DNA from 2 places in the Pseudoalteromonas sp. APC 3691 genome. Region 2 is predicted to be linked to the other one. Evidence: predicted binding sites of a transcription regulator. Region 2 holds the regulator's gene; the other holds the start of a gene.
What was found. The regulator NrdR, encoded in region 2, represses ribonucleotide reductase genes. The targets are predictions, from matches to a motif close to AAACACNANATNTNGTGTTT.
Positions count from the first base shown of each region.

Region 1 (11,955 bases), on a different contig from region 2:
AACGACAGCAGCACCAGGCGATGAGTTTAATATTGTACTTGGTATTGCTAATGGTGTTGAGGATTCAGGTAAACAACTGCCAATTACGGTAGAAGCGCTTACTTCAAGCAACATTGAAATAATAAGCGATAAAAAATTAACGCTAAATATTGATGAAAAATCAGAAGACACATTAACGTTTAGAGTGAAAGTGCTTGATAAGCTTGGCGCTGCATCAATTACATTTACTGCGTTATCGAGTGACAATGTTAGCCAACGCACGGCAACGTTAAGTGTGCGCCCTGCGGTTGCATTTGTTAGTAGCTTTGAAAGTGGCTTTAGTGAATCAGGTAAAAAAGAAATAGCGGTTTCGAGACAGCTATATCCTAACTTATCACAAAATAATATTACCGCTTCACAAAGCCCGTTAGCGCTTGTTGATGGTCTTATTAGTTATTTAGATAACTTTCCTCATATGTGTACCGAGCAAGTAGTGAGTAGTGTGTTTCCGGTGCTAAGTTATTTAGAACACCCAAGTTATATGGGCGATGTATCTTATAAACATGAGCGTATAAACAACTTAATAGATACCCTTCGTCAACGTCAGTTACCTGATGGCAGATTTATGTTATGGCCGGGTAATTCTAGTGCATCTATTTATTCTTCTCTTTATGTTATGCATTTTTTATTAGATGCAAAAGAAGCGGGCGTAGCAATACCTTATGATATGTGGAGCAGTGGTTTTGAAGGTGTGCGCAGTATAGCGAGCGGATCTTTAGAGGCGAATGACAGAAACCGCGCTTATGCCATTTATTTGCTAACACGACAAGGTGAGGTAACAACTAATTACTTATCTGATTTAGAAAAAAGTGTAAATGCGAGTAATAGCAAAGTATGGCAACAAGATATAACGTCCGCGTTTATGGGCGCAACTTATCAGCTATTACGTGCAAGCGACAAAGCGCAAGCACTGATCAATAGCTATAAAATTGGGCAAGATACCCAGCACGATAATTGGGGCGCTTACGACTCACGTTTAGCTCACGACGGACAGTATATTTATTTGTTATCAAAACATTTTCCTGCTCGCTTAAAGCAGTTAACTAAAGATGATTTGTTTAATGTCGTTGACCCTATTTTTAAAGGAGACTACAACACGTTGTCGTCTGCTTGGTCTGTACTTGCTATGACGGCATACTCAAAAGTTGCGTTATCACAAGCCCAGCCTGAAGATGTAAAAATAATGGCAACAACGACAATGGCAGAAAAAAAGGCATTAGACGTAACCTATACACCTTATCCTAAAGCCTCGTTTTTAAATGACGTTAAAACGCTTGATGTATTAGCGCCACCTCGCTCATTTTACATGATGAGCCAAGCTGGTTTTGATACAAACGTGCCACAAAAGTCATTAAGTAATGGTTTAGAAGTTGTCAGAGAATACCAAGACGATAAAGGTAATGTGATAACCACCGCTGTTCAAGGTCAAGAACTAAACGTTGTATTACGAGTGCGTAGTACAACGGGTAAAAATATTTCGGATGTTGCTGTTATTGATTTACTACCTGGTGGGTTTGAAGTACTCAGAGACAGCGTTCGCAATAGTTATAATCGCTGGACCTCTGATTATAAAGATATACGAGAGGATCGCGTTATATTATATGGCAGCTTTGGCGATAGCATGACTGAGCTTACTTACAAGATTAAGGCTACTACATCTGGCAGCTTTGTAGTGCCATCGGCTTATGCTGAATCTATGTATGATTTAAGTATTAAAGCGCACTCAAAATCGGGTCGTTTTGATGTTACCGCCGCTAAATAAAAAGTTTAGTTTTATAATAAAAACGGCTTTTTTTACAACAGCACTGCTTGCAGTGCTGTTGAATTTGTTTACTCCAAAGCCTGATATTACCCAGCCCAATGCTTACTCAACGGCTTTTTACGATAGCAGTGATAAATTACTTCGTTTAAATTTAGCCGCAGACGATAGATATAGATTATGGACGCCAATAGATAAAATCCCTTTGAGCGTTCAACAAGCTACTTTATTGTATGAAGACCAAGACTTTTATGAGCATATTGGTATCGATTTTATTGCTTTAATAAATGCGTTTTATACTAGCTATATTAAAAGAAGTCACCGAGTCGGTGCGTCAACAATAACAATGCAAGTAGCCCGGTTGCACTTTGGGATGAACACGCATGTTATTTTTGGAAAAGTAGAACAAATACTTCGAGCGCTACAAATTGAGAGACACTACAGTAAAAACCAAATACTCGAGGCGTATTTTAACTTAGCGCCTTATGGATCAAATATTGAAGGTGTTGGTGCAGCCAGTTTAATTTATTTTAAGAAACCAGCTATTGATCTTAATTTACCTGAGTCATTATTACTTAGCTTAATCCCGCAAAACCCAACCAAACGAAATCCCATTAAAAAATCGGCTAAACTGGTATTGCTAGAAACAAGAAAAAAACTGTTTACTCGTTGGCTTGAAACCCACCCAGACGATAAACATTGGCTAGCAGCTATGCAATTACCGATAAAGGTATATGCCTCTTCAGACTTGCCTTTTGAAGCTCCACATTTTATTGATAATTTACAAAGCGAGTACCCGCACCTAAAGCCTGGAGAATATAAAACGTCGATAGACCTTAATTTACAAAACTTACTTCAGCGCCATGCAAGAAATTACATTAATCGCAGGCATAGAGACGGGCTTAGTAATACGTCTGCTATTTTACTAAATTATAAAACTATGGAAGTAGTTGCTGAATTAGGCTCTGTGGATTTTTTTAATAATGACATTAGCGGTCAAGTAAATGGTGTAAGAGCTAAACGTTCACCAGGTTCAACCCTTAAACCATTTATTTATGCGCTTGCTATAGACGAAGGGTTAATTCATCCATTAACGCTTGTAAAAGATGCCCCCAAACGCTTTGGAGGATATACACCAGAGAATTACGATCAGCAGTTTTTAGGGCCTATATCGGCTACTGAATCGCTAGTGCTGAGCCGTAATGTGCCTGCTGTTAATTTGATGTATCGCTTACAAAAAGTTGGGCTATACGATTTACTCGTTGCAGCCGATATTAAAAAGCTTCAGCCCAAAGAGTTTTATGGTTTAGCGCTTGCGCTGGGCGGCAGTGAAGTAACGATGCTAGAGCTCGTTAAGTTATACGCCATGTTAGCTAATTTAGGGGTGTATAAGGATGAAGTTATATTAAAAAAAGACGCCACTGTTATTAACCAAAACAACCCAAATAATCAAAACAATCATATCAAGCAACTCATCAGCCCAGAGGCAGCCTACCTGACTTTACAAATGCTAAGTGAAAATAGTGCAGTTGATGAAATCTCATTTCAAAAAGAAAGAAGACAATCATACCCTGTATATTGGAAAACAGGTACTTCATTTGCTTTTCGCGATGCATGGTCAGTAGGTATTGTTGGTCCGTATGTTTTAGCTACATGGGTGGGTAATTTCTCAGGAGAAGGGCACCCATCTTTTATTGGGCGACAAGCAGCCGCGCCTTTATTTTTTAAAATAATACGTTCATTAGATAGTTACGGCTTAATCAAAGGCAATATAAAACCAGGTGGTTTAAATATTACAGAAGTAGATATTTGTTCAACAACAGGTGATTTACCTAATGTGCATTGCCCTAAAACAGAAAAAGGACTTTTTATTCCAGGTAAGTCGCCAATTAAAGTGTCCGATGTACATCGTGAAATTTATATTGATAAAGTATCGGGATTACGTGCTTGTCAGTATGTTGAATCTACAACTACAAAGGCAGTTTATGAATTTTGGCCATCTGACTTAGTCAGATTATTTAAACAAGCAGGCATTGTTAAACGCCAGCCTCCACCTTATTTAGATTCATGCTTAATTAATGACACGAGTACACGAGGCTCAGCACCGAGTATTACATCCCCGAGTAATTTAATTAGCTACACGATAAGAGCCAGTAAATTGAAAAAAGAAGGCCTGCCTTTTAGCGCAATCACAGATACAGATTCACGTATTTTATATTGGTTTGTAGATAACAGCTTTGTTGGTAAAGTAGAGCGAGATACGCCTTTTTTCTGGCACCCGCAAGTAGGCGAATTTGACGTAAGAGTGGTTGATAATTTAGGGCGTAGCGCATCAGTTTCAATGCGTGTAAAGCTCGTTCAGTGATACGTAAATAAGCTAAAGAGCTAGTTATCGGGTATTAAACAATTAGATTGGCGTTTATAAACTGTATTTAGCGTTTAGACTACTTTAAATTAATACTTACATTGCCATTGGGTTTACAGCAGCACAGGAGTATTTCGCCTTCGCGCACAAATGCAAGGGGCTCTTCGTTATATTCAACACTACCTGACACTAACGTTGCTCTACAGGCGCCGCAGTAACCTTCGCGGCATTGGAATGCAACGTCTATTTTCATGGATTCTAAGCACTGTAGAAGAGAAGGGCAGCCAGCGGTAAATTCTATACACTGGCTGTTTTCTGCAAGCGTTATGCTTGCAGTAGACTTGTCACTCATTATAAATCAAAATCACCAAATTCTGATGCATCAACTTGAGAGTCTATTTGACCAACAAGGTATGAGCTAATTTCTGCTTCTTGAGGCGCTACTTGCACGTTATCAGACACTAACCACGAGTTTATCCATGGGATAGGGTTACTGTTATTTTCAAACTGTGCTGGCAAGCCAATGGCAGTCATACGTGCATTAGTAATGTATTCAACGTACTGACATAAAATATGCTTATTTAAGCCAATCATTGAACCATCTTTAAATAAATACTCAGCCCACTCTTTTTCTTGCTCTGCAGCATCAACAAACATTTTAATCGCTTCGTCGCGGCACTGGGCTGCAACAATCGCCATTTCTGGGTCATCTTTACCGTCTTGCATAATGTTTAAAATATGCTGAGTACCCGAAAGGTGAAGTGCTTCATCGCGCGCAATAAGTTTGATGATTTTAGCGTTACCTTCCATCAATTCGCGCTCAGCAAACGCAAACGAACATGCAAAGCTTACGTAAAAGCGAATCGCTTCAAGAATATTTACCGACATCATAGCCAGGTAAAGTTTCTTTTTAAGCTCAAACAAATTCACGATAACAGTTTTACCGTTAATCTCGTGTTTGCCTTCACCATATAAATTGTAAAGCGATACAGAGTTGATTAAGTCGTCGTAGTATTTAGTTACGGCATCAGCACGTTCGCTAATTTTATCGTTGCTAACAATGTCATCAAAAATAAGCTCAGGTGCTTGTGTTACATTACGGATAATATGCGTGTATGAGCGGCTGTGAATTGTTTCACTGAACGCCCATGTTTCTATCCATGTTTCAAGCTCTGGTAGCGATACAATTGGAAGTAGAGCCACGTTTGGCGAACGACCTTGTACACTATCAAGTAGTGTTTGGTATTTTAAGTTGCTTAAAAATATATGCTTTTCGTGATCTGGTAATGCTTGAAAGTCTAAACGGTCTTTACTTACATCTACTTCCTCAGGACGCCAAAAGAAAGACAGTTGCTTTTCAATTAACTTTTCAAAAATTGGGTATTTTTGTTGGTCGTAACGAGATACGTTTACAGTTTGGCCAAAAAACATTGGCTCTTGCATTTGGTTATTATGGTTTCGGCTAAAAGTAGTATAAGACATGTTTATCACTCAAAAAACTATCAGAAAAAGCGGGCTAAATGCCCGCTTAAAATAAAAATCAGCAGTTATATTTTACACGCGCCGCCTTCACAATCATCATCTTCCACTTCTGGAGTATCTTCTTGTGAATCTGAGGCGCCATCGCGAGTATTGTGGTAATACAAGGTTTTAACACCTAGTTTGTACGCGCTTAGTAAGTCTTTTAATAAGACTTGCATAGGTACTTTACCGCCTTCGAACTTGTTTGGATCATAATTTGTATTTGCAGAAATTGTTTGGTCAACAAATTTTTGCATTATGCCAACAAGCTGCAAGTAACCATCGTTTGATGGAATGTCCCATAGTAACTCGTACTGATCTTTTAAACGCTCATACTCAGGAACAACTTGTTTTAAAATACCGTCTTTACTTGCTTTAACGCTAATATGTCCACGTGGTGGCTCAATACCGTTAGTTGCATTAGAGATTTGCGACGATGTTTCTGATGGCATTAATGCACTTAGTGTTGAGTTACGCATACCGTGCTCTTTAATATTTGCACGTAGTGTATCCCAGTCAAGATGAAGTGGCTCATCACAAATTTTATCTAAATCACGTTTGTACGTATCTGTTGGCATAATGCCTTGAGAGTACGTTGTTTCGTTAAACTTAGGACATGCGCCACGCTCTTTAGCAAGCTCGTTTGATGCTTTCATTAAGTAGTATTGAATAGCTTCAAAGGTTTTATGTGTTAATGCATTTGCGCTACCATCTGAATAACGCTTACCGTTTTTAGCTAGGTAGTAAGCGTAGTTAATCACGCCTATTCCTAGTGTACGACGACCCATAGTTGCATTTTTAGCCGCCGGTACAGGGTAGTCTTGGAAATCAAGTAAGTTATCAAGTGCGCGTACTGCAAGTTCAGCTAGCTCTTCAAGCTCATCAAGTGACTCTATTGCACCTAAGTTAAACGCAGAAAGTGTACAAAGCGCAATTTCGCCTTCTTCGTCATTTACGTTGTTAAGTGGCTTAGTTGGCAATGCAATTTCTAAACATAAGTTAGATTGGCGAATTGGCGCAACTTTAGAAATAAATGGGCTGTGTGTATTACAGTGATCCACATTTTGTAAATAAATACGACCTGTACTTGCACGTTCTTGCGCAAACATAGAGAAAAGCTCAATGGCTTTAATACGTTTTTTACGAATAGACTCGTCTTGTTCGTATTTTACGTAAAGTGCGTCAAACTCAGCTTGGTCTTCAAAAAATGCATCGTAAAGGCCAGGCACATCTGATGGGCTAAATAATGTAATGTAGTCATCTTTAATTAAACGAGAGTACATTAGTTTATTAAACTGTACGCCGTAATCAAGGTGACGAACGCGGTTGTCGTCTACACCACGGTTATTTTTAAGTACAAGTAGGTTTTCTACTTCTAGATGCCAAAGCGGGTAGAACAAAGTTGCAGCACCGCCGCGTACACCACCTTGCGAACAACTTTTAACAGCTGTTTGAAAGTGCTTATAAAAAGGAATACAACCTGTATGGTACGCTTCGCCGTTACGAATATGGCTACCTAAAGCACGAATTCGACCAGCGTTAATACCAATACCTGCGCGTTGTGATACGTATTTAACGATTGCAGACGATGTAGCGTTAATTGAATCAAGGCTATCGCCACATTCAATTAATACACACGAGCTAAACTGGCGAGTAGGCGTACGGACACCTGACATAATTGGCGTTGGTAGAGATATTTTAAATAATGATACCGCGTCGTAAAAACGTTTAATGTAATCAGTACGTGTTTCACGTGGGTAGTCAGAGAATAAGCTTGCTGCTACTAAAATATATAAAAACTGTGCACTTTCGTATATTTCACCCGATACACGGTTTTGAACGAGGTACTTGCCTTCAAGCTGTTTTACAGCTGCGTAGCTAAAGTTAAGATCGCGAGAATGATCAAGGTATGCATCAAGCTCGTCTAATTCTTGCTCTGTGTAATCTACTAATAAGTGAGCATCGTAGCGTTTATCGCCAACCATTTTTGTTACGTGGTCAAATAAACGTGGTGGTTCAAATTGACCATACGCTTTTTTACGTAAATGGAATACAGCTAAACGTGCAGCTAAGTATTGATAATCAGGCGATTCTTTTGAAATCTGATCCGCTGCTGCTTTAATGATGGTTTCGTGGATGTCTTTGGTACGAATACCGTCGTAAAACTGAATATGCGATTTTAATTCAACTTGCGAAACCGAAACGTTGTTTAAACCTTCGGCGGCCCATTCAATAACGCGATGGATCTTATCCAGATCAAGTGGCTCTTTGCGCCCGTCACGTTTGCTTACAGATAACTGTTGGTTCATTTGCCTGTATTCCTTGGGAATTATGTATTTTGACCAATGCTTTATACCTCGCCGAAGCAAGGTACATACTCATTTATTATAGGTTTCACCATATTGGCGAATTTAATTGAATAACATTTGGCCACAATATCTGGTGTTGTTCAATTTAGAGATCACAAGATAGTGTGGTCTGAGTTGTTTTGCAAGGGACATAATTGCCCCTATTTGTGGATAACTTTGGGATAACGCATTTGTGTTAGTAGACACTCACCTTCGAACAATCATTTAAGTTGAAATATGCAAAAATCAACTAATGATCTGCTAAATTTACGCATTTTAAAAATAAATTTTGACTGCTTTTTTTATCAGCAAGCTTTGTGTGAAAACTAACACAATCACAATATATAGTGTTTAATAATTAACATGACACTATATATGGTTAAAACCGTCAATTGGACTTAGCCAGTTAAAATTGGCTTCCCAAGCTATCGCTTCATCTTTACTTGGGATGTAACCCCAAAGAGCCGTTGCGGTATGCATACCTGCGGCTTTGCCTGCTTGTATGTCGCGCTGTGCATCACCAATGTATAAACAGCGCTTTGGTTCTACTTGCATGAGCTTTGCACAATGCAGCAGTGGTAAAGGTGATGGCTTAGCTTCAGTTAAGGTGTCGCCACTTATTACTACACTGGCATTTTTCAATGCGGGAATAGCTGCCACTAAAGGATCGGTTAAAAAGCCAGGCTTGTTAGTCATGATCCCCCACTTGATCTTTTTCTGATCAAGGGCGATAAGTAACGATTCAACTCCGCTGAAGCAATGCGTGTGTTTTGCTATGTTTGCAGCGTACTCGTTAACTAATTGCTTTATAAGCTCGCTTTGGTGTTGTTTGTCCCATAACTCTTTAAAACCAGCCTCTAATAATGCGCCTGCGCCGTTAGATGCCGCAGGACGGTATACATCACTACTAACTGGTTCTATTTCATTGCTAATAAGGACTGCGTTTAAAGCGGCACCTAAATCATCAGCGGTGTCGAGTAGGGTGCCGTCTAAATCAAATAAAAATGCATCGTACTCAATAATGGATAAGGGGGCTTGAGAATTAGCCATTAAGCTAACTTCTCAAAATAAAGTATGTAATTTACGCTAACGTCACTATTGAGCGTATATTGCTTTGATAGTGGGTTATAAGAAAGCCCTGTACTTGCACGGACTTTTAAACCGGCTTGCTCTGCCCATGAAATAAGCTGTGCAGGTTTTATAAACTTTTTATGGTCGTGTGTACCTTCAGGTACCATTTTTAAAAGTTTTTCAGCGCCAACAATCGCGTATAAATATGCTTTAGGTGTTTTGTTAAGGGTTGAAAAAAACACATCTGCGCCTGGTTTGGCAAGTGCGGCTACAGCATGAATGATAGATGCTGGGTCGGGAACGTGTTCAAGCATTTCCATACACGTTATTACATCAAAGCGCTCAGGGTACTGTGTTGCAAACTCTTCTGCAGGCACTTTTATATAATCTACATTTACGCCAGTTTCTAAACTGTGCAACTTAGCAACAGTTAAAGGCTCTTGCCCCATGTCGATGCCAGTTACTTTTGCGCCCATGCGCGCCATGCTTTGGCTTAAAATACCGCCACCACAGCCAACGTCGAGTGTTTCTTTATCGAATAGGCCTTGCGTTTTATTTGCTATAAAGTCTAAACGTAACGGGTTAATTTCGTGAAGAGGTTTGAATTCTCCGTCTAGGTCCCACCAACGCTCAGCGATGGCTTCAAATTTTGCTATTTCTGCGTGATCTACATTTTGATGTTCGGTCATAAAATACTTCCTCGTCAATCTGAGGCCATTATATAGGGCTAAATTGATAAATCGCAAAGTTTTGCGCCTGTAAATTAAAATTAATTGTGATAGCATGGCTGTTAGAAATAATAACAATACTCTTAATACCCAATACCGGGTTGTTGAGAGCTGATACTGAAGGAATGTGATATCAAATGACTGATCTCGCCAATGAAATTCTGCCAGTCAATATTGAAGACGAGTTAAAAAACTCCTATTTAGATTACGCAATGAGCGTAATAGTAGGACGTGCATTACCAGACGTACGTGACGGCTTAAAACCTGTTCATCGCCGCGTTTTGTTTGCAATGAACGAGCTTAGTAATGACTGGAACAAGCCTTACAAAAAATCGGCCCGTGTGGTCGGTGACGTAATCGGTAAATACCATCCACACGGCGACAGTGCAGTTTATGACACGATAGTTCGTATGGCTCAGCCATTCTCACTACGTTACATGCTTGTAGATGGCCAAGGTAACTTCGGTTCGGTTGATGGTGATTCAGCAGCGGCAATGCGTTATACAGAAGTACGTATGGCAAAAATGTCGCATGAGTTATTAGCCGATCTTGAAAAAGAAACGGTTGATTTCGTTCCTAACTACGATGGCACTGAGTTCATCCCTGATGTTTTACCAACGAAAGTTCCTAATTTATTAGTGAATGGTTCGTCAGGTATTGCAGTAGGTATGGCTACAAATATACCACCACATAACTTAACTGAAGTTGTGAACGGTTGTTTGGCACTTATTCAAAATCCTGATTTAACTATTTTAGAGTTAATGGATTATATCCCTGGTCCTGATTTCCCAACGGCTGCAATTATCAACGGTAAAAAAGGCATTGAACAAGCCTATTTAACTGGCCGTGGTAAAGTGTACATGCGTGCACGCGCCGACGTCGAAACCGATGAAAAAACAGGCCGTGAAACAATCATCGTTCACGAAATTCCTTATCAAGTTAATAAAGCCCGTTTAATTGAAAAAATTGCTGAGCTTGTTAAAGATAAGAAAATTGAAGGTATTAGTGCACTACGTGATGAATCAGATAAAGACGGTATGCGTATCGTTATTGAAATTAAACGTGGTGACGTAGGCGAAGTTATTTTAAATAACTTGTATTCACAAACTCAGTTACAAACTGTGTTTGGTATGAATATGGTTGCATTAATTAACAACCAACCTAAGTGTTTTAATCTAAAAGAAATGCTTGAAGAGTTTATTATTCACCGCCGTGAAGTAGTAACTCGTCGTACCGTGTTTGATTTACGCAAAGCGCGTGACCGTGCTCACACGCTTGAAGGTTTAGCAATTGCGCTTGCAAACATTGACCCAATTATCGAGCTTATTCGTAAATCACCTACACCTGCTGAAGCTAAAATTGCTTTAACTGCACGTCCGTGGGAATTAGGTCATGTACAAGGTATGCTTGAAAAAGCAGGCGAAGATAATGTAGCCCGTCCAGATTGGCTTGCTGATGATTTAGGTATTCGCGACGGTCAATACTATATTTCTGAGCAACAAGCTCAAGCAATTCTAGATTTGCGTTTACACAAGCTTACTGGTCTTGAACACGAAAAAATCTTAACTGAATATCAAGCGTTATTAGAGTTAATTGCTGAACTACTTTATATTTTGGCAACACCTGAGCGTTTAATGGAAGTTATTCGTGACGAACTAGTTGAAATTAAAGCGCAGTATGGCGACGAACGTCGTACTGAGATTAATGCAGCGGCTCACGATATCAGTCTTGAAGACTTAATTACCGAAGAAAACGTTGTTGTAACGCTTTCTCACGAAGGGTATGTGAAGTATCAGGCATTGTCTGATTACGAAGCACAGCGTCGTGGTGGTAAAGGTAAGTCAGCAACGAAGATGAAAGATGAAGATTTCATTGAACGTCTGTTAGTTGCAAATACACACGATACTATTTTATGTTTCTCTACGGCCGGTCGTTTATATTGGCTTAAAGTGTATCAGTTACCACTAGCAAGTCGTGCAGCGCGCGGTAAGCCAATTGTTAACTTGTTACCACTTGAAGCTGATGAACGTATTACTGCTATATTGCCAGTACGCGAGTACGCAGAAGATAAATATATCTTTATGGCAACTGCATTCGGTACAGTTAAGAAAACACCATTAACGG
Region 1 is NZ_JASDCB010000003.1:6,150-18,104, forward strand. Features, by position in the region: gene QL998_RS01585 (alpha-2-macroglobulin) at 1-1,801, shown strand, start outside; gene pbpC (penicillin-binding protein 1C) at 1,782-4,163, shown strand; gene yfaE (class I ribonucleotide reductase maintenance protein YfaE) at 4,243-4,515, opposite strand; gene nrdB (class Ia ribonucleoside-diphosphate reductase subunit beta) at 4,515-5,645, opposite strand; gene nrdA (class 1a ribonucleoside-diphosphate reductase subunit alpha) at 5,711-7,993, opposite strand; gene QL998_RS01610 (HAD-IA family hydrolase) at 8,402-9,082, opposite strand; gene ubiG (bifunctional 2-polyprenyl-6-hydroxyphenol methylase/3-demethylubiquinol 3-O-methyltransferase UbiG) at 9,082-9,792, opposite strand; gene gyrA (DNA topoisomerase (ATP-hydrolyzing) subunit A) at 9,969-11,955, shown strand, end outside.
Region 1: the regulator NrdR is predicted to act here: its motif matches at 8,113-8,132, upstream of nrdA (class 1a ribonucleoside-diphosphate reductase subunit alpha).

Region 2 (11,955 bases):
TTTGGCGATTGGCAGCAAAAATTGGCCTCATCTGAGCAGGCATTTGATTTAAAACTAGTAGAGCAGTTTGTTAAGCAAAATCATTTAGTAAATCCTGTACTTGTTGATTGTACGTCGTCGGATGCACTTGCTGCGCAGTATGTAGACTTTTTAAATGCAGGTTTTCATGTGGTTGCTGCCAATAAAAAAGCAACAACAAGCTCATACACGTATTACCAAGATTTAATTGCAGCAACGCAAAAGAATAATCGTAAATTTTTATACGAAACAAACGTAGGTGCAGGCTTACCAGTAATCGACAACTTACAGTCATTATTTGGTGCGGGTGATGAGTTATTAGAGTTTAGCGGTATTTTATCAGGTTCACTTTCGTATATGTTTGGCGCACTTCAAGATGGTTTATCACTTTCTGAGGCAACTATTAAAGCCAAAGAAAGCGGTTTTACTGAGCCCGATCCTCGTGATGATTTATCGGGTACCGATGTAGCACGTAAGTTATTGATCATTGCTCGCGAAGCCGGTATGAAATTAGAGTTAAGCGATATTGAAGTTGAGTCTGTATTACCATCAGGTTTTGCACAGGGCGATAGCGTTGATGAGTTTATGGCAAAACTACCAAGCTTAGATGCTGATTTTAACAAGCTTATTCAAAGTGCTGCTAGTGAAGGCAAAGTACTTCGCTATGTAGGCACAATTAAAGAAGGCCACTGTAAAGTAGGTATTGAAGCAGTAGATGCCAAACATGCACTTAGTGTCATTCGTGATGGTGAAAACGCGCTGGCTATTTTAAGCCAATATTATCAGCCACGTCCGTTTGTAATTCGTGGTTATGGCGCTGGCTCAGAAGTAACAGCCGCAGGTGTATTTGCTGATATTTTAAAAACGTTATCGCGCTAGGAGATCGTTATGATTGAAGTATATGCTCCGGCGTCTATTGGTAATTTTGCTGTAGGTTTTGATGCACTTGGCGCAGCGCTTGCGCCAATTGATGGCAGTTTATTAGGCGATGTAGCCGTTGTAAGCGCAGCACCAAGCGACGAATTTATTTGCACAGGCGAGTACGCTCACAAGTTACCAAGTGATGCTAATGAAAATTTAGCGTACCAGTGCTTAGTGCATTTTAGAGCGCATGTTGCGCCTAATATGCCAAGCGTAAAGCTCGAGCTTAAAAAGAACTTACCAATTGGATCTGGACTTGGCTCTAGTGCGTGTTCGGTTGTGGCTACTTTTGCTGCCCTTGATAAGTTTGCAAAAACTAATTTAAGTCAGGTTGAGCTTATTGAACTGATGGCTGACTTTGAAGCTGTAGTAAGCGGCGGTCGTCATTACGACAACATCACGCCATGTTATTTAGGTGGTTTGCAGTTAACTGGTGATTTAATTCCTGATAAATCAATTACACTGCCTGTTGATGAAAACTGGTACTACGTTGCTGCGTTTCCTGGTTTTTCGCTTAATACCGCAAAAGCGCGCTCTGTTTTACCAAAAGAGTTGAGCATGCATGCAAGTGTTGAGTTTGCTCAGCGTTTATCGGCATTTAGTAGCTTGCTGTTAACTAATCGTTTTGACGATGCGCTAAGCATAATGAAAGATGAAATAGCAGAACCTTACCGCGCACCGCTTATTAAAGGTTTTAGTGAAGCCAAAGCAAGCTTGCCAGCGCTGGGCGCTGAAATAGTCAGTATTTCGGGCGCAGGACCCACCTTGTTTAGCGTATGTAAAACACTTGAAGCTGCACAGCAATGCGCGCAGTGGTTAGAAACCAATTACATTAACGAGCAAGGCTTTTGCCACATTTGTAAATTAGATAACGACGGCACGCGTCAACTAACAGTTTTATAGGATAGGTAGTCATGCAATTACATAATTTAAAAGATAGCTCACAAAAAGTGTCGTTCGTTGAAGCCGTAAAAACAGGTTTGGGTCGTAACCAAGGTGTATTTTTTCCAGAATCACTAGCCCCACTGTCCGATGTTGATGCATTGCTTGATATGGACTTTGTTACGCGCAGCGGCAAAATATTATCTCACCTAATTGGAGATGAGCTACCAAGCGATACTGTGGCACAAATGGTTAAAAATGCATTTAACTTTCCCGTTAAGCTGGTGGAAGTACAAGATAACACATACTGTTTAGAGCTGTTTCATGGTCCTACACTTGCGTTTAAAGACTTTGGTGGTCGCTTTATGGCAGAGTGTTTAACGCAGTTTAATAAAGATGAAAAAGTAACTATTTTAACAGCAACATCGGGCGATACCGGTGCAGCTGTAGCGCATGCTTTTTACAATAAACCAAATATCGACGTAGTAATTTTATACCCTAAAGGCAAAATTTCACTTGCTCAGCAAAAGCTATTTACTACGCTAGGTAACAATATTCATTGTTATGCAGTTGAGGGCAGCTTTGATGATTGCCAAGAGCTAGTTAAAAATGCCTTTTTAGATGAAGAAGTTAAATCAACACTTGGGCTTAACTCAGCTAACTCAATTAATATTAGCCGTTTAGTTGCTCAGGTTTGTTACTACTTTGAAGCCATTGCACAGTTACCGAAAGAAAAACGCGCAACAGCGCATATATCAGTGCCTAGTGGTAACTTTGGTAATGTGTGCGCCGCAATGATTGGTGCGGTTATTGGTTTACCTGTAGGTAAATTAAGCGCAACAACAAACCAAAACGATACTGTGCCGCGCTTTATGCTTGATAAAAACTGGACGCCAAATGCAACACTTGAGTCGCTTTCAAATGCGATGGATGTAAGTAAGCCAAACAATTGGCCGCGTGTACAAACAATGTTAGATAATAACTGGTTTAGCTACGATAATTTTTATTCAACAAGCGTAAACGAGCAAGACACGCAAGCCGTGATGAAAAAAATTCAACAAACTGGCTATATTGCAGAGCCTCATACTGCTATTGCTTACCAAGGTCTTGTTGAAAATCGTGCACCTGGTGCCGCGGGTATCTTTTTAGCGACCGCTCATCCTGCTAAGTTTAAAGAAAGCGTAGAGGGTATTCTAAATATTGAATTAGGTATGCCAAAACCACTTGCTGATGCACTAGCAAAACCATGCCTAGCAAGCGATATGAACGCCGATTACGACGCGTTACGTACCGAAATACTTGATAAACTAGGCTAAGTTAAATTACAAGAAAAAGCGGCTTGAGCCGCTTTTTTTATAACTTTAAACGGATGAATACATTTAGTTATATTTACTAATTAAATGTAGTAAATATAATTCATTTAAAATTATTATGGCTTTATAAAAAAATATCATCTTAAAAGGGCTGTGAAATAGTTTCAATCCCTGTTTAAATATCCTCAACTTAAGAGCGTAGGCAAAGAGTCGTTTAAAGCGTACAATAAAGCCTCTAAAAAACACCATACACGTTGCCCTAGGAGACCCCAATGTTAGAACGTAGCATGAATATTTCGGATTTTGATCCAGAGTTATTTGACGCGATAACCAAAGAAACTGCTCGCCAAGAAGAGCATATCGAACTAATCGCTTCAGAAAACTACTGTAGCCCACGCGTACTAGAAGCGCAGGGTTCACAGCTTACAAACAAATACGCAGAAGGTTACCCTGGCAAACGTTATTATGGCGGTTGTGAGCATGTAGATGTTGTTGAGCAATTAGCAATTGACCGTGCTAACGAATTATTTGGTTCTGACTACGCTAACGTACAGCCACATGCTGGTTCGCAAGCAAATGCAGCTGTTTTTCTAGCATTATTAGATGCTGGCGATACTGTACTAGGTATGAGCTTAGCTCATGGTGGTCACTTAACTCACGGTTCTCACGTAAGTTTTTCTGGTAAGCTTTACAACGCAATCCAATACGGACTAGATGAAGCTACGGGCGAAATTGATTATGCACAAGTTGAAGCACTAGCACTTGAGCACAAACCAAAAATGATCATTGGTGGTTTCTCAGCGTACTCAGGTATTGTTGATTGGGCTAAATTCCGTGAAATTGCTGACAAAATCGGTGCTTATCTGTTTGTTGATATGGCTCACGTTGCGGGTTTAATTGCGGCAGGCGTTTACCCAAGCCCAGTTCCTCATGCACACGTTGTAACTACAACTACGCATAAAACACTTGCAGGCCCTCGTGGTGGTTTGATTATTTCTGCATGTGGCGACGAAGCAATCTACAAAAAGCTTAACAGCGCTGTTTTCCCTGGTGGTCAAGGCGGTCCTTTATGTCATGTTATTGCAGCAAAAGCAGTGGCATTTAAAGAAGCACTTCAACCAGAGTTTAAAGTATACCAAACACAAGTTGTTAAAAACGCAAAAGCAATGGTCGCAGTTATGCAAGAACGTGGCTACAAAATCGTATCTGACAAAACTGAAAACCACTTATTCTTACTCGATTTAATCGACAAAGATATTACTGGTAAAGATGCAGACGCAGCCCTTGGTAACGCTAATATCACCGTTAATAAAAACTCAGTGCCAAACGATCCACGTTCACCGTTTGTAACATCTGGTTTGCGTATTGGTTCTCCTGCAATTACTCGCCGTGGTTTTAAAGAAGCAGAATCAAAAGAGCTTGCTGGCTGGATTTGTGACGTACTAGATAACATCACTGATGAATCTGTACAGGCGCAAGTTAAAGAAAAAGTTAAAGCAATTTGTGCAAAATTACCTGTTTACGCTTAATTGCATAAGCAGCAGTAATTGAGAGCACATAGGCTAAGGGCCTGTTTATCTTTCGAGGTTTAATTTGCAGTAGTATGTTTGGTTTTTAGGCAAGGCAGAGTCTATGTAGTGTGGTTACTCCACACAAATAGGCGATAACGCAGCATAAATGCCAAACATGCACTGCCCTCGGGTTCGTCCTAGGGGCGATTTACTCTTTGTTGCTCGGTTTTTACTTAGCCCACTAGGTTACAAACCTCGCGCCGCGATTAAATCGCCCCTAGATAGAACAAATTTAATCCTGAAAGGTCAACAGGCCCTATTTTTTTGCTAAGATAAAAGACCGCTATTTAGCGGTCTTTTTTGTTTTAAAACGGAAGTACCGAGCTATGCATTGTCCATTTTGTACCGCAAAAGATACTAAAGTTATTGACTCACGCCTTGTTGGCGGAGGCCATCAAGTTCGCAGGCGTCGTGAGTGTAACGACTGCCACGAGCGCTTTACTACATTTGAAGGCGCTGAACTGGTTATGCCTCGTGTTATTAAACAAGACGGCAGCCGCGAACCATTTAACGAAGATAAATTATTAAATGGCTTAAATCGCGCACTCGAAAAACGCCCAGTGAGCACAGAGCAAGTAGACGAAGTTGTGAATATAATAAAATCGCAGTTGCGTGCTACAGGCGAGCGAGAAATTTCAAGCCATTTGGTTGGTGAATGCATTATGGAAGCCCTCAAAAAGCTCGATAAAGTAGCGTATGTAAGATTTGCCTCTGTTTATCGCTCGTTTGAAGATATACGCGAATTTGGCGAAGAAATTGCCCGCTTAGGGGAGTAACAATGCAAAGCCAAGTTCCTTTTACTGAACATGATGAAATGTATATGGCACGCGCCATAGAACTTGCCAAAAAAGGCCGGTTTACTACCACACCTAACCCTAATGTTGGCTGTGTTTTAGTTAAAAATAATCAAATAATTGGTGAGGGTTTTCATCAATTAGCAGGTCAAGGCCATGCAGAAGTAAATGCACTGGCTGTCGCTGGAAAAAATGCACAAGGTGCAACGGCTTATGTAACGCTTGAACCGTGTAGTCATTATGGCCGTACGCCACCGTGCGCCGAAGGCTTAAAAGCTGCCGGTGTGGTAAAAGTAATTGCCGCTATGGTTGATACAAATCCACAAGTTGCTGGCAAAGGCCTTAAAATACTGAGCGACGCGGGTATTGACGTTGCTTACGGGTTACTCGAATCACAAGCTCGCGCACTTAACGTTGGCTTTTTTAAGCGTATGGAACAAGGCTTACCTTATGTGATTTGCAAAATGGCAGCGAGTATTGATGGTAAAACGGCGCTTAAAAATGGGCAAAGTAAGTGGATCACAAGTCCTGCTGCTCGACAAGACGTACAATTATACCGAGCGAAAAGCTGCGCTATTTTAACCGGTGCCGATACAGTGCTAGTAGACGATGCTAAACTTAATGTGCGACTAAGTGAGCTGCCTTGCACACTGCCTACTGATTTGCCGCTTCGCCAGCCCGTGCGTGTTATAATTGACTCTCAAAACCGTTTAACACCTGACCTTGCTTTATTTGAAATCCAAAGTGATGTAATAATATTTACGACTAAGGTTGATAAATCATTGCAATGGCCGCATTTTGTAAAGCATATTGAAGTCAGTGAAAGTAACGGTAAAGTTGATTTACAAGCCGTTTTAGAAAAACTTGGGCAACTGCAGTTTAATAATGTTTGGCTTGAAGCTGGCGCAACACTTGCTGGTAAAATGACAGAGCTTAATTTAGTTGACGAGTTTGTTTTTTATTTAGCGCCTAAACTAATGGGCCATGATGCAAAAAGTTTAGTTAATTTTCCTGAATTGACGAGTATGCAAAACACCGTTGATTTAACATTTAATGAATGTGCGCGCATTGGTGACGATTTACGTATCACCGCGTCAAAACTCATTAAAATCACTTAATAAAAAGAGTAGTGCTATGTTTACTGGGATAATAGAAGCCACAGGCAAAATTGCTTTATTACAAAAAAAACAAGGCGACTTAGCCATTCGTATCCAAAGTACTGATCTTGATATGACAGACGTAAAGTTAGGTGACAGCATTGCAACTAATGGTGTTTGCTTAACTGTAGTTGATAAACATATTGATGGTTTTAGTGCGGATTTATCTAATGAGACGATTAGTTTGACCGGTTTTGCTCACTATGCTTTAGGACAAACGGTGAATCTTGAAAAAGCCATGCAACCTGTTTCTCGTTTAGGCGGTCATTTAGTGTCTGGCCATGTTGATGGTATCGCAACAATTACAAGTATTACAGCAAACGCCAGAGCAACAGAATATTGGCTTACAACTGACGAAAATTTAATGAAATACATTCCTTACAAAGGTTCGGTATGTATTGATGGTATAAGCCTGACAGTAAACGCTGTAGAGGGTAATAAATTCAAATTAACAATTGTCCCACACACGAGTGAGCAAACCACAATTGCTCATTTTAAAGTAGGTACCCAAGTTAATTTAGAAGTCGATCAAATTGCACGTTATTTAGAGCGCCTTATAAAGGGTGCAGAGCAACCAACGGGCTCTGATATTTCGATGAGCTTACTCGCTAAAGCGGGTTTTATTAAATAACGAAACTGACAACTTACACGAGCAAATTTATGAATTTACACAGCGCGCAAGAAATCATCGACGATATTAAAGCCGGTAAAATGGTTATTTTAATGGATGATGAAGATAGAGAAAACGAAGGCGATTTAATAATAGCTGCTGAGCATATTAGCGCAGAAGCGATTAATTTCATGGCTACCCATGGCCGTGGTTTAATTTGTTTAACCATGACGCAAGAGCGTTGCGAGCAACTTGATTTACCGTTAATGGTTAAAAACAATGGTGCAGCATTTTCGACTAACTTTACAATGTCGATAGAAGCATCAAAAGGTGTTACAACCGGTATTTCAGCAGCAGATAGAGCGCGTACAGTGCAAGCGGCTATAGCTAAAGGCGCAGTCCCAAGTGATATTGTTCAGCCTGGACATATTTTTCCTATTATGGCGCAACCTGGTGGCGTATTAACTCGCGCAGGACACACTGAAGCTGGCTGTGATTTAGCGCGTTTAGCTGGGCTTGAAGCATCATCTGTTATTGTTGAAATACTTAATGCTGATGGCACTATGGCACGCCGCCCTGATTTAGAAGTTTTTGCGAAAGAGCACGATATTAAAATTGGCACCATTGCTGATTTAATAGAATACCGCAACTTAAACGAAACAACAATTGAGCAAGTAGCAAAATGTAAGTTACCAACTGTTCATGGTGAATTTGATTTAGTTACTTACAAAGACACAATTGACGGCCAATTACATTACGTATTGCTCAAAGGCGATATAAAAGATCAAGAGCCGACAAATGTACGTGTACATTTGCAAAGTACCTTTAACGATATTCTACTTTCAGACAGAAGTGCTGACCGTAGCTGGGGCCTTTCAGAAGCAATGGCTTATATCGCTAAAAATGAAGGTGCTTTAGTTATTTTAGGTAAGCAAGAAAGCACTGAAGAGTTAGAGGCAACTGTGAAAGCATTTGCAGCAGCTGATGCCGGCGAAAGCGTTACGCCACGTAAATTCAAAGGTACATCTCGTACTGTTGGCGTAGGCTCGCAAATACTTGCCGATCTTGGAATTAAACAAATGCGATTAATGAGTCGCCCTAAAAAGTACCATGCACTTTCGGGCTTTCATTTAGAAGTTGTTGATTACGTTGAGCCACAATAAGCATCACGCTTAAACTAGGCTATTATTTTATTTTTATGGTATGATGCGCAGCAATTTTTGCGCAATCGCAACCGCTTGAACTTATTTTTAGGGTTATCAAATGAAAATTATTGAAGGTAATAAGTACGCTCCAGGCAAAAAATTTGCCATTGTCATTTCTCGTTTTAATGACTTTATTGGTAGCAGCCTCCTTGCAGGTGCTGTTGATGAGCTAAAACGCACAGGTGGCGTATCAGATGACGACATTACCGTTATTTATGTGCCAGGCGCGGTAGAATTACCTTTAGCGGCTAAACGCGTTGCGGCAAAAAAAGAGTATGATGCAATCATCGCATTAGGCGTAGTGATCAGAGGTGGTACACCACACTTTGACCTAGTTGCTGGCGAATCAAACAAAGGTCTTGCGCAAGTATCACTTGAGTATGATATCCCGGTTGCATTTGGCGTATTAACCACAGAAAGCATTGAACAAGCAATTGAGCGTGCTGGCACCAAAATGGGCAATAAAGGCGGCGAAGCTGCTTTAGGCGCGCTTGAAATGGTTAATGTGTTAGATAAAATTTAAGTTTAAGGAATTTTTGTGAAACCAGCAGCAAGACGTAAAGCACGTATCTTAGCACTCCAAGCCGTTTATTCTTGGCAAATAAGTGGCAATTTAATTGCCGATATCGAACAACAAATGTTGATCGAAACAGACGTTACTAAAATTGATGTTGAATACTTTAAAGATCTAGCGACGGGTGTTGCTGTAAATTACAAGCAACTAGACGAAGCTGTATCACCACATTTAACACGTCCGTTTGATGACTTAGATATGGTTGAGCGTGCAATTTTACGTTTAAGCAGCTATGAGCTTAAGTTCCGTGAAGACGTACCTTATAAAGTTGCTATTAACGAAGGTATTGAGCTGGCCAAAATTTTTGGCGCTGAAGACAGCCATAAATTTGTAAACGGTGTACTTGATAAAGCTGTTAAGCATTTACGCAAGTAAGTAAACCGTTAAAGAGGGGAGCCGGCATAGGCCGGCTTTTTTGTGTATGAAGGAATTTGAATTAATTAACCGCTACTTTAAAGGTCGCGGTATCACCCGTCGTGATGTAAACCTAGGTATAGGGGATGATTGCGCTTTAGTAACCGTTCCACAAAACTGCCAACTTGCCGTTACAACAGACACTCTTGTTGCTGGCGTACACTTTTTTGATGATATTTCCCCTCGTGCATTAGGTCACAGAGCGCTTGCTGTTAATTTAAGTGATTTAGCGGCCATGGGCGCTGAGCCAACTTGGGTTTCAGTTGCGTTAACTTTGCCAAGTATTGACCCACAGTGGATTGAAGAGTTTACTGATGGCATGCATGAAATTGCTGAATATTTTAATGTGCAGATTATAGGTGGCGATACTACTCAGGGGCCATTAACTATTACTATTTGTGCGAAAGGGACTGTGCCCGAAGGTACTGCACTTCGTCGTAGTGGCGCAAAAGTGGGTGATTGGATTTATGTTACGGGTCCGCTAGGTGACGCTGGACTTGCAATTGAGTCTCGCAAGCAAGGTATAAGTATTGAGCCAGAGCATTTAAAGTACGTAAATAAACGCTTTGACTTTCCAACCCCACGTGTTGCTGCAGGGCAGGTATTACGAGGCCTAGCATCATCGGCTATTGATGTGTCGGACGGCTTAATCGCTGATTTAAGTCATATACTCGATATGTCACAAGTAAGTGCAGTGGTGAATATTGAAAGTATTCCAACTTCAGATGCGATGCAAGCAAGCCTTGATTTTAATCAGCAGCTGCCATTTATTCTCAGTTACGGTGATGATTACGAATTAATTTTTACGGTCCCTGATAGCAATAAAAGTATGTTAGAAATAAAGCTACGCCAGTATGGTGTAGATGCAACATGCATTGGCCAAGTTAAAAGTGGCGATGGCCAAATTGAGCTTTTACACAACGGTGAAAAGTTTGATTTTGAACCGCAGGGTTTTGAGCACTTTGCAAAGGAGCTGGTTTGAACAATAACCGCAAGTTTAATTTAAAGCGTCCACATCAGTTTTTTGGTCTGGGCTTTGGGACTGGGCTTGCCCCTAAAGCGCCCGGTACATTTGGTACATTTGCTGCATTGCCATTCATTTTTATGACCATGTATTATCCGTTATGGCTGCAAATTGTATTTGCCGTTGTGATCAGTATATTTGGTATATGGGCGTGCGGTAAAACGGCTGATGATTTAGGCGTGCACGATCATCCTGCTATTGTATGGGATGAAGTGGCGGGTTATTACATCACTATGATTGGCGCAGCACTTAACTGGCAAACATTACTCGTAGGTTTTTTGTTATTTCGCTTTTTTGATATAGCAAAACCCGGCCCAATCCGTATGCTAGACAAACGAGTACATGGCGGTTTAGGTATAATGGCCGACGATATACTTGCGGGTATTTTTTCGCTTATATGTTTACAAGCGTTAATAAAAGTGGGTTTACTGCCCTTTTAATTTTTATATTTGATTTGTTTAACTAGGTGGCAGCAATATGATGCGATTTTTACTGGTTTGTGTACTTATGTTGTGCGCGACGCCAAGTTGGGCTTCAATTACTGATTACGTAGTTAAGCAATGGAATATAAAAGATGGCCTACCGTCGCAATCACTTAAAAGTGTTGTGCAAGATCAGCAAGGCTATATGTGGCTTGGTACGCAATTTGGTTTAAGCCGTTTTGATGGTACAACATTTACAAATTACAACACGCAAAATAGTCCATTCTTGCCTAGTAATGGTGTTAATAAGCTTTTAGTCGATTCTAGTGGTTTGTTATGGGTAGGCACTAAAAGTGGCTTGGTAGTTATTAACCCAGCCACATTTGCAGCACAAGAATTTAATATTAAAGGTCCAGTAAGGGATATTCTTGAGGACTCTAAAGGTAGCATATGGATTGCGGCCAACGGCTTATACTATGTAGATAGAGGGCAAGTTGATTTACGCACTGAAGTAAATGGTCCTCTACCTATTGTTAATGCTACTGTGATCACACAAATAGTTGGCTCTGTTAGCCAAATGGCACTCTCTCCTGAAGGCATTTGGCTGGTTAATGATCGTCATTTATTACGCCTTACAAAAAACTCATCAGATTTTTCTAAACTACGTTTAGAGCTTACCGCAAAAATATCTTTACCAGAGCGCTTAGCGCAAACCATAGTGCACGATTTATCATTTTTAAATGGTAATTTGTATATAGCTTCTGAGCTAGGTGCATACTTTTTAGATTTAGATGACGAGCTAAGACCTTTTCCTCTACCTAATGCAAATAACTCAGCCGTTTATAAGTTTATGAGTGATACCGATGGTGGCTTGTGGGTTTCGACCTATGGACGCTTATTATTCAGAGATAAAACCGGTGAGTGGCAATGGGTAGAGCCTAGCCAACTCGATCAAAGTATATGGTTTGCTGATATTTTTAGAGATGATAAAAATAACGTTTGGTTAGCAAGCTTTAGTGAAGGCTTGTGGCTTGCTCATGAAGGACGAGT
Region 2 is NZ_JASDCB010000022.1:8,099-20,053, reverse strand. Features, by position in the region: gene thrA (bifunctional aspartate kinase/homoserine dehydrogenase I) at 1-897, shown strand, start outside; gene thrB (homoserine kinase) at 907-1,842, shown strand; gene thrC (threonine synthase) at 1,854-3,137, shown strand; gene glyA (serine hydroxymethyltransferase) at 3,407-4,663, shown strand; gene nrdR (transcriptional regulator NrdR) at 5,032-5,481, shown strand; gene ribD (bifunctional diaminohydroxyphosphoribosylaminopyrimidine deaminase/5-amino-6-(5-phosphoribosylamino)uracil reductase RibD) at 5,484-6,617, shown strand; gene QL998_RS09160 (riboflavin synthase) at 6,634-7,287, shown strand; gene ribBA (bifunctional 3,4-dihydroxy-2-butanone-4-phosphate synthase/GTP cyclohydrolase II) at 7,317-8,429, shown strand; gene ribE (6,7-dimethyl-8-ribityllumazine synthase) at 8,530-8,994, shown strand; gene nusB (transcription antitermination factor NusB) at 9,010-9,420, shown strand; gene thiL (thiamine-phosphate kinase) at 9,467-10,441, shown strand; gene QL998_RS09135 (phosphatidylglycerophosphatase A) at 10,438-10,923, shown strand; gene QL998_RS09130 (ligand-binding sensor domain-containing diguanylate cyclase) at 10,961-11,955, shown strand, end outside.